3 regions of the Brevibacillus sp. HB1.3 genome follow, and region 3 is predicted to be linked to each of the others. Evidence: riboswitches for the same ligand, from Rfam matches in the RefSeq annotation. Region 3 holds a riboswitch; each other region holds the start of a gene.

Region 1 (3,277 bases), on a different contig from region 3:
TCAGGCACTCCTGGATGGACAACCAGAGCCGCCAACGTATTTTGCCGTGATGAAACGCGTGAATAAGGAAGGCCCTCCTTTGCTCAAGGAGCTCCCTGTTGTTCAAGAGTTCAACTCGCTAGAAGCGGTAAAGGAATCGCTGGAAAACGGACAGATGATCGATACGCGACCTTTCCAGAAATTTGCGAAGGGGCATCTGGCGGGAACACTTCACATTCCCTTCAACAAGTCATTTGCCAACTGGGCGGGCTGGATTGTCGATTACGATCGCCCCGTTCAGATCCTGACCACCCCAGATGAGCTGGACGAGATTTTGCAAGCCTTGCGTGCTGTTGGGATTGATCTTGTCACTGGCTTTATCGACAGCTCCAAGCTAATGGAAAGGGAATTGTCTTCGCTCGAGACAATTGAAGAGGTAACACCGCTGGAGATTGCAGACCGGGTGGAAAAGAGTGAGGTTCACGTAGTAGATGTACGTAATCTGGCTGAGTGGAAGGAAGGACATATTCAAGATGCACAGCACATCATGCTCGGTTCACTCGCCATGCGGCTAGATGAGCTTCCTCACGATAAACCGCTTCTCGTACAATGCCGTTCCGGTGCCCGATCCGCTATAGGTGCAAGCATTCTTAAAGCAAACGGATTCAAGGATGTAATGAATTTGAGCGGCGGAATCTTACAATGGCAAATAGACGGCTTGCCAGTAGTAGAACGAGGATAAAACGAAATCAAAGCGAGTTGCTGCAAAGGGTGAGCCTATGACTATCGACCTAGTGATCACGCTGTTTATTATCGGTTTCGTGGGATCGTTCATCTCTGGTCTCGTCGGAATCGGGGGCTCCATCATCAAGTATCCGATGCTACTGTACATTCCGCCCGCCCTTGGATTCGTTGCTTACACAGCTCACGAAGTATCCGGAATAAGTGCCGTCCAAGTATTTTTTGCCACCCTAGCAGCTCTTTGGACTCTGCGGAAAGATAGGCTTATTCATTACCAGCTCGTTGTGTACATGGGAAGTGCCATTATTGTCGGGAGCTTGCTTGGAGGATATGGAGGAAAATTTCTTTCGGCAGATGCCGTCAATATCGTTTACGCCATCCTGGCCACGATTGCTGTAATCTTGATGTTCCTGCCAAAAAAGGGAGTGGACGAACGTGAACAGACGACCAGGGTTATCTTTCATAAACCAACAGCTGTCTTATCTGCTTTGATGGTCGGAGGTGCCTCCGGAATTGTCGGGGCAGCGGGCGCTTTTATTTTGGTTCCCATCATGCTGATCATCCTCAAGATACCGACAAGAGTTGCGATTGCTTCCTCTCTTGCCATCACTTTTCTATCTTCCATTGGATCGACGATAGGGAAATGGATGGCAGGGGACATATTGCTGTGGCCATCCGTGATCATGGTTATCGCCAGCATCATGGCAGCGCCGCTCGGTACGAAGGTCAGCAAACGTTTGGGCACGCGGATTCTCCAATCCATTCTTGCCTTGTTGATCCTAGCCACCACGATTAAGATTTGGGCTGACATCCTCCTATTCATACGTGTATGAAGATTTACTTTTTTTACAAACAAAATAAAGAAAAATCAATTGTCATGGAACAGCATTGACATATCCGAGTAAAATGATAAGATAAAAAAGAATTTTACAATGAAATTAAATTTCATAGAACATTCTTATCGAGAGTGGTGGAGGGACTGGCCCGATGAAACCCGGCAACCTTGGTCTGATTGACCTTACGGTGCTAATTCCTGCGGAGTTATTCTGCGAGATGAGAAGGTGGGAAACGTGCAATCGCCCCTCTTCTTTTCGGAGAGGGGTTTTCTATATTTATAATCCATAGTATTCATATCGTTTTACTATGTGTAGTTCAAAGGAGGAAACAACGTGCTTTATTATGCAGTCAAGCGTGGCTTTCTCATGATCGTTACGCTGTGGATGATTGTCACGGTAACGTTCGTGACCATGCACCTGATTCCAGGTGATCCATTCGCATCAGATGCCAAAATGCTTCCAGAAGAAGTGGTGGAGAACATGCGAGCGGAGTACAACCTGGATCAGCCAATCACGGTACAGTACCTGCTCTATCTAAAAGGATTGCTGCAATTTGACTTGGGGCCCTCTATCCAGTCCAAGACGAGGGATGTGAACACACTGATTGCAGAGGGATTTCCCGCATCGGCTGTTCTGGGACTCCAGTCGTTTGCGGTCGCACTGGCAGGTGGAATCACACTGGGAATCGTAGCGGCACTCTATCACAATCGAACCTTGGATTTCTTGTCCATGTTTGCTGCCATCATCGGGATCTCCGTCCCCAGTTTTATTCTCGCGCCTCTGTTGATCAAGTACTTAGCGGTCAAATGGGAGCTTTTACCCGTCGCTGCATGGGGGAGCTGGGAGCACTCGATTCTTCCAACACTTGCGCTCGCTATCGGTCCGCTCGCCATCATCGCGCGCTTTGTACGAGCCAGCATGCTTGAGGTTTGGCAACAGGAATACATAAGCACGGCAGAGGCTAAAGGGCTTGGCACCTTTTCCATTGTCGTTAGACACGGGATGCGCAATGCCATCCTGCCTGTTCTTACCTTTATCGGTCCGCTGTTTGCCAACCTGATGACCGGAACCTTTGTGGTGGAAAAGATTTTCGCGATTCCCGGGCTCGGCAAATACTTCGTGGAAAGCATTTTTAACCGCGATTATCCCGTTATTTTGGGAACCACTGTGTTTTACAGCTTTGTGCTCATTTTTACTTTGTACATCATCGACCTGCTGTATCGGGTGATTGACCCGCGCATCAGATTAACGAGTGGAGGGAAGTAGCATTATGGCCAATCAGGCAACACAACTGGATTCCCTGTTTCGACCAGTCGACCGAAACCGGCTTTCTGAGGAAATTCGGGAGCGTCCGAGTCTTGGGTATTGGCAGGAGGTATTGCAGCGGGTATTCAGTAACAAGCTGGCAATGCTAGGGTTCTTCCTGCTCGCAGCAGTGGTGACCCTCTCAATCATCGGTCCGCTGCTCGTTCCCCACAGTCCACATGAACAGTCTTTGACGAAAGGAAATCTGCCACTGTCAGGTGAGCACTGGTTTGGAACGGATGACTTGGGCCGGGACATGTGGGCACGTACCTGGGCAGGCGGACAAATCTCTTTGTTTATTGGTGTGGCGGCAGCAGCCATCGACCTCGTGATTGGTGTATGCATCGGCGGGATATCCGGTTACATGGCAGGGAGGAACAAGCTGGGCGACCATGTAGACAACATCCTGATGCGGT
Region 2 (3,277 bases), on a different contig from region 3:
GCGCTGGTCTTTTTTAGTCAGGGTCAGCTCATGAGAACGATCTGGGCGACACTCAATATGCAAAAGATGGTGTACCTCCCTATTCTGGAAAGGTTTGAACTGGTTGTCATTTCGTTATGGCTTCTCGTGATCTTGCCGAATATTATGCTGTATTTGTGGGCTTCTGCCCGAGGTCTCAAGCGCTTGTTCGGATTTAATCTACGTCATTCATTGTATTGGATTATACCCGTGATCTATGTAGCCTCCTTGTTGTTGCTTTCCAGACAGCAGATGAGTCGGATGACGACTATTTACTCGCATATAACTCTGTACATTATTTACGTGTACCCCTATTTTTTGTACCTGATGGTCTGGCTGAAGCAACGAAAGCAAAGGGTGAAACCAACCAGCAAAGGAGAGAGTGCCTGATGCTGCCCAAGCGTCTTTTGGCGTTGTGGTGTTCATGTGTCCTTGTCCTGGCAGGCTGTTCAGATCGGCAAATTTTTGATGAGACAGGACTTGCCACGGCTGTCGGCTATGATCTGTTAAAGGATGGGGACGTTCGGGGGACAGCAATCATGCCTTCCATTAATCCAGAGGCGAAAGAAAAGATACAGGTTTTTTCGGCCACCGGTGAAACCAGCAAGGGAATTCGGGATCGGATAAATTTACAATCAGATAAAAGAGTATTGGGTGGGCAAATTCGTGTCGCACTCTACAATGAAAAATTGGCAAAGCGTGGACTTGGTAGTATCGTTGACACGTTGTATCGGGATTCCTCTATTTCCAGCAGAGTTTATCTTTGCTTATTTGAAGGCGAAACATATGATATGTTAACGCATCGCTATTCGGAAGAAGGGAATATCGGAATCTATTTATACCGTATGATTGAGCAAAATATTGAGGGGGAAAAAATTCCGTCTTCCACTATGCATGAGTTTTTTCGGTCTTATTATGACAAAGGAATCGACCCGATCATGCCGTTCATTACAAAAAAAGGAAATGAGCTGCAAATCAAGGGGATCGCATTGTTTCAAGGGGATCGTTATGTAGGGTGGATCACACCTAAGGAAGCCTTTTTAATCAAGCTCATGCATGGAAAATTCAGGATTGGCAGCTACGATACTTCTGTCCCTGCTCATATTTTTGGCGAGGTACCCAAGAATCGCGGAAGTAAAAAAGACCGTGTGCAGCTTGTCTTTGATACGATTTCCAGCCATTCAAAAATCGAGCTGACCCAAGTATCTCCCCTGATCTTTGATATTCACATCCGATTAAATGCGCGGATTTTGGAATTAACCCTCCCGCTGAAGCTAGAGAATGCCAGGTTGATGAAAATCATGGAACATGCACTGGAAGAAGAGCTCGGAAAAGAACTGCAGAAAGTAGTCCACAAATTGCAGGACCTCAATGTCGATCCCGCTGGTTTCGGGATCGTGTATCGCTCAAATAGAAGGGGCAAGGCAAATATGACGCAGGCTGAATGGAGAAAGATGTTCAAAGACGCGACATTTCGCTTTCACATAAAGTCAACCATCATCCGCAACGGCGTCATGGATTAAAAAAACTTTTCCTGCTATTACTATTGACGTGATATTTTCAAAAAGGATATAATCCGTTTTGTATCATCAAGAAATAGAAAAAACGAACATAATATACGTAGATATCTTTCTTATCAAGAGAGGCGGAGGGACAGGCCCTATGAAGCCCGGCAGCCGGTTCATTTTCGAATGAACGTCGCGGTGCCAATTCCTACAGGATTTTTGGATCTTGTACAGATGAGAAGGGTGGATGCGAACGTATACATTGCGTTGCAGCCCCTTTTTCGTTTGTGAAAAAGGGGTTTTTATATTTTTATCAAGATTATGGTCGGGAGGTGGATGCGTTGATCCAACTGCGTCATTTGCATAAAAGCTATCAAGTACAGGGTAAAACCATCCCAGCGTTAACGGGGATCGACCTTTCCATAGAGCAAGGCGAAATATACGGGATTATCGGACACTCTGGTGCAGGGAAAAGTACGTTGATCCGGTGCATCAATTTGCTAGAGCGCCCAACTTCGGGGGAAGTTATTGTGGACGGCGTCGATTTGACGAAGCTGGATGAAGGGAAGCTGCAAGAAAAGCGCCGCTCAATCGGCATGATTTTTCAGCATTTCAACTTGCTGTCTTCTTCAACGGTCGGCGAAAATGTTGCTTTTCCGCTCAAGCTGGCAAAGCGTTCGAAGGCAGAGATTGATAAGAAAGTAAACGAGCTGCTGAAGCTGGTTGGCTTGGAGGCACATAAGGACAAATATCCGTCTCAGCTGTCTGGCGGACAGAAGCAGCGTGTCGGGATTGCCCGTGCGCTCGCGAATGATCCAAAAGTGCTGCTCTGCGACGAAGCGACATCAGCTCTCGATCCGCAAACGACGAACTCCATTCTGGCACTGCTCTTGGACATCAACCGCAAGCTGGGCTTGACCATTGTGTTGATTACCCACGAGATGCACGTCATTCGCTCCATTTGTGATCGTGTCGGCGTGATTGATGGAGGAAAAATCGTCGAGTCAGGTAACGTACTGGATGTATTCCTTCGTCCAAAGCATCCGACGACACAAGAATTCGTGGAGCAAGTAGCCGATTCTACAGAGCTGCGCGAAGCGGTCGAGCACGAAAAGGCTTCGGGGAACCGCACGATTGCTCGTGTCACCTTCCTCGGAGAAAAAACGTACCAGCCGATCCTTTTCCAAACGATGCAAGAGACTGGTACGGTGTTCAGTATTTTGCAGGGAACGATTTCTCGCATGAAAGATACGCCGTATGGTCAGTTAGTGATCGAGCTGGAAGGCGATGTCGCACAGAATCAAAAGACCATCGAGACGCTGCGCCAACGTGGCTTGGAAGTAGAGGTGATATAAATGGACTGGACATTCGAAAATGTGGATTGGGCTGAAATCGGCGAAGGTACGATGGACACGCTCACGATGCTTGGCTTCTCCACTCTGTTTACCGTCCTGATTGGTTTGCCGTTGGGCATCATTCTGTTTTTGACTTCTCGCGGACAGCTTTTGCAAAACCGCACTTTTTATACGATTGCATCATTCGTTGTCAACGTATTGCGCTCGGTACCATTTATCATTCTGATGATCTTGCTGATTCCAGTAACGAAAATGATCGTAGGGACTTCACTCGGGGTACTGGGTGCCATTCCGCCGCTCGTATTTGGTGCCGCTCCGTTTTTTGCACGTTTGGTGGAAACCTCCCTGCGTGAGATTGATAAGGGCGTGATTGAGGCTGCACAATCTATGGGTGCTTCC
Region 3 (3,277 bases):
TACTTCAGCGTCTTCCTTTTGAATCGCCAATGCTTCATCGAGCACTGCCACCTTCAACTCGGCAATCGGCGCACCGCTTTCTTTTTCAACACGAGCCTTGATGCGATCCAACGCCCAGAACAGATTCACCGCTGTCGGACGGGAAGAGCCCAGGTAGTCTGCCTGCTGGTTCAGTTCCTGCCAAAACTCGTCGTAGTTACTCGCTTCACTACCACGAATGCCCAGGTAGAGCCCGTAAGCCGCCGCCATGCCAATGGCTGGTGCGCCACGTACTTCCAAGCGTCGGATGGAACCCCATACTTGCTCGGAGGTGGTCAAGTTTAAATAGATCGTTTCTACTGGCAGACGCGTCTGGTCAAGCAGGACCAATGCATCATTCTCCCACTTTACAGGTGCCAATTGAGTGCTGGTTGTCATACTGTTGTAGCCTCCTGGTAGTAGCGTTCAGTTACTGTGCGTACAATGTCCGTAATATCTGTCGATTCGTCGATGCCGCCGCGACCGAGAATCAGCGCTTCTCCAATCGAGAGAGCCAGACGCTCTGCTTCTGCGCGAGTCTGGTCGTCTTCGATAGCATTTAGGTCCGCTACGCCTGCCAAGCCAATGACGCGACGCAAAATTTTGCATCCGGCATAGCCTGCTGTATCCTGAATTAAGCGCTTCACGTAGCTTTGCCACAGTCCTTCGACATGGGCGCTGCGCTCTTTGGCGTGCTTGTGCCAGAGTTGAACGAATTGCGAAACGAATTCATTCCAGACATCCTCGACCGTTTCCAGTAAGTATTCGCGGTACGCTTCCCGTTCTCCTTGATCTTTTTGCAGACCGTGCTGTCCTGCGTAGTTGAGCAGCAGATTGGCTATAATCGCCCCAATGTCAAAGCCGATTGGACCGTAGTAAGCGAACTCTGGATCGATTGCTTTTAGGCTGTTTTCCGTGATAAAAATACTTCCGGTATGCAAGTCACCATGCAGCAACGCCTCCGAGCGCGTAAGGAAATCGTATTTCAGCTTGGCGATTTCCAGCTTCAGCGGCCTGTTGTTCCAGATCGCCTCGACTTCGCGGCGGATCAACGGGTTGAAGTCGTTGGTAGGCGCATTTTCATACGGATCGGTAAAGACGAGATCTTCTGTAATTTTGCATAATTCTGGATTTATGAATGTTCCGACTAGCGCTTTTTTATCGTATGGATGTGCGCCCAGATCGGATGTGAAGAACAACGTTTGCGCGAGAAAACGGCCAATTTGCTTCGCGAATAGTGGGTACCGCTTTCCTTCGATCAGCCCTTTGCGCATGATGATGTGGTCACCGACGTTTTCCATAACTGTCAAGGCAAGTTCCCCATCGAAATGATACACCTGTGGCACCAGGTCTGGAACGTATTTGTGCTGAATGCGGAGTGCCTCGCTCTCGATGCGAGCCCGATCAATCGTAAGCGGCCAAGATTCCCCCACAACGCGGGCAAAAGGCAGTGCTTGCTTGACAATGACGCTCTTACCGGTTGCTGGCTCTTGAATGTCAAAAACCAGATTGAGGTTGCCATCCCCGATTTCTCGGCTGGTCAGCTCTGCTCCTTCGCTAAAAAGACCCGGTATTCCCTTTACGTACTCCACTGCTTCCTGTTCAGTCAATGCGCGATATGCCATGATTCCAAAACTCCCCTCTACGTATTTTTCCTCTATCTCTACTTGTTTTGTTTGTGTCATGAGAGCAAAAAAGACCTCTTTTCCCGAAGAAAAGAGGTCGCTGTCGTCACGTGTAAGAAACGTGTTGATGTCCCCCTTATCTTCCAGACCACTTTTGTTTCTGCAGGAATTAGCACCGTGCATGTCGCCTGTCAATCGTTCGCTTCCTCGCGTCTGAATGGCGTCATGTCGGTTGCCGGGTATCATCGGGCCAGTCCCTCCACCTTCTCTGGATAAGGTATCCAAAACGTATTCGGTTTTTGATTTAGTTTGAATCATACAACCAACGCTTCCACGATGTCAACACCCTTTTGTGCAAAAATTCGCACCCTGCTATCAGTAGCTGTATTGTGTTCCGGATGCCGCAGGTCTCTCCCAATTCCACCAGTCTACCTTGCCTAAAAACGCTGCTGTTATCGACACCACGAAGGAATTGTAAAAAGGTTTCATCTTCGTCTCATTTTTCTAATAACCTGCTGCACATTCTCTGAAAAAACAAGATTGACTCCTGACAATGAACGTCATATCATGGGGGAAACGAATAACTCTTATCGCGAGCTGGCTGAGGGACTGGCCCTATGATGCCCGGCAACCGGCGCTATACCATGAATCGTACGCTCATCATGCGTACCTTGGATAGCGAAACGGTGCTAATTCCAACGGATAAGAGTCGAGATCGAGCACTTTTGGCTCGTTTCGGCTACTGACCCGAGAGATGAGAGGAGACGAGACGCTTTCATAGTCGACAACCGCCTCCCCGCTCAATGGGGAGGCTTTTTTTATTAATTCAAGGAGGATTTGACGTACCATGAGTGAACAACGTATCCTCGTCACCTATCTCACACAAGCAAAAGACTTGAACAAAAAAGCGCAAGCCATTGCTGTCGGCATGACAGTCGGTTCCTGGACGGACCTGCCGCTTGCCAAGCAAGCTGAGCTAGCGCCATATCTCGGTGAAGCTGTGAGCGCGACACCGATTACGACACTGGAAAACGGAGAAACACGCGGTCTGATTACCGTTAGCTATCCGACTCGCAATTTTACAGCGGACATTCCTTCCTTGTTAACCGGAATATTCGGCAAACTGTCGATGGACGGCAAAATCAAGCTCGTCGACATTGTTTTCCCTGAATCATTCCTCCAGGCTTTCCCTGGACCGAAGTTCGGCATTGATGGTCTGCGCGAACGTTTAGGTGCACATAACCGCCCGCTCTTGATGAGCATTTTCAAATCGTGTCTGGGTCTTCCTTTCGACGATCTGAAGACGCAATTCCGCGCACAAGCCTTGGGCGGAGTCGATCTCGTGAAAGATGACGAAATCTTCTTTGCAGATGACCGTGCTCCTTTTATCGAACGGATCAAAGCGTTCAAGCAGATCGCACAAGAGACCGAAGCCGAAACTGGCAAGCCCGTCCTCTATGCAGCCAACCTGACTGGACCTGTGCATGAGCTGAACGAAAAAGCGAAGCGTGCGGTAGAGGCGGGTGCTGACTGCCTCTTGTTCAACGTGCTGGCCTTTGGCTTCGATGCCCTGCACCGTTTGGCAGCCGATCCTGACGTACACGTACCAATCATGGCGCATCCAGCTTTAGCAG

Evidence for each region. A riboswitch is a leader RNA that binds a small molecule or an ion and turns the genes downstream of it on or off. The one in region 3 is predicted to bind S-adenosylmethionine.
Region 1: another riboswitch for S-adenosylmethionine. It lies ahead of HPY31_RS03695 (ABC transporter permease); the one in region 3 lies ahead of mtnK (S-methyl-5-thioribose kinase).
Region 2: another riboswitch for S-adenosylmethionine. It lies ahead of HPY31_RS24265 (methionine ABC transporter ATP-binding protein); the one in region 3 lies ahead of mtnK (S-methyl-5-thioribose kinase).

Annotation. Positions count from the first base shown of each region.
Region 1 is NZ_JABMIT010000001.1:778,577-781,853, forward strand. It holds gene HPY31_RS03685 (rhodanese-like domain-containing protein) at 1-721, shown strand, start outside; gene HPY31_RS03690 (sulfite exporter TauE/SafE family protein) at 759-1,553, shown strand; SAM riboswitch class I at 1,676-1,780, shown strand; gene HPY31_RS03695 (ABC transporter permease) at 1,890-2,822, shown strand; gene HPY31_RS03700 (ABC transporter permease) at 2,827-3,277, shown strand, end outside.
Region 2 is NZ_JABMIT010000013.1:59,629-62,905, reverse strand. It holds gene HPY31_RS24275 (GerAB/ArcD/ProY family transporter) at 1-408, shown strand, start outside; gene HPY31_RS24270 (Ger(x)C family spore germination protein) at 408-1,541, shown strand; SAM riboswitch class I at 1,649-1,764, shown strand; gene HPY31_RS24265 (methionine ABC transporter ATP-binding protein) at 1,865-2,878, shown strand; gene HPY31_RS24260 (methionine ABC transporter permease) at 2,879-3,277, shown strand, end outside.
Region 3 is NZ_JABMIT010000005.1:302,095-305,371, forward strand. It holds gene mtnA (S-methyl-5-thioribose-1-phosphate isomerase) at 1-417, opposite strand, end outside; gene mtnK (S-methyl-5-thioribose kinase) at 414-1,643, opposite strand; SAM riboswitch class I at 1,777-1,922, opposite strand; SAM riboswitch class I at 2,228-2,404, shown strand; gene HPY31_RS14375 (2,3-diketo-5-methylthiopentyl-1-phosphate enolase) at 2,491-3,277, shown strand, end outside.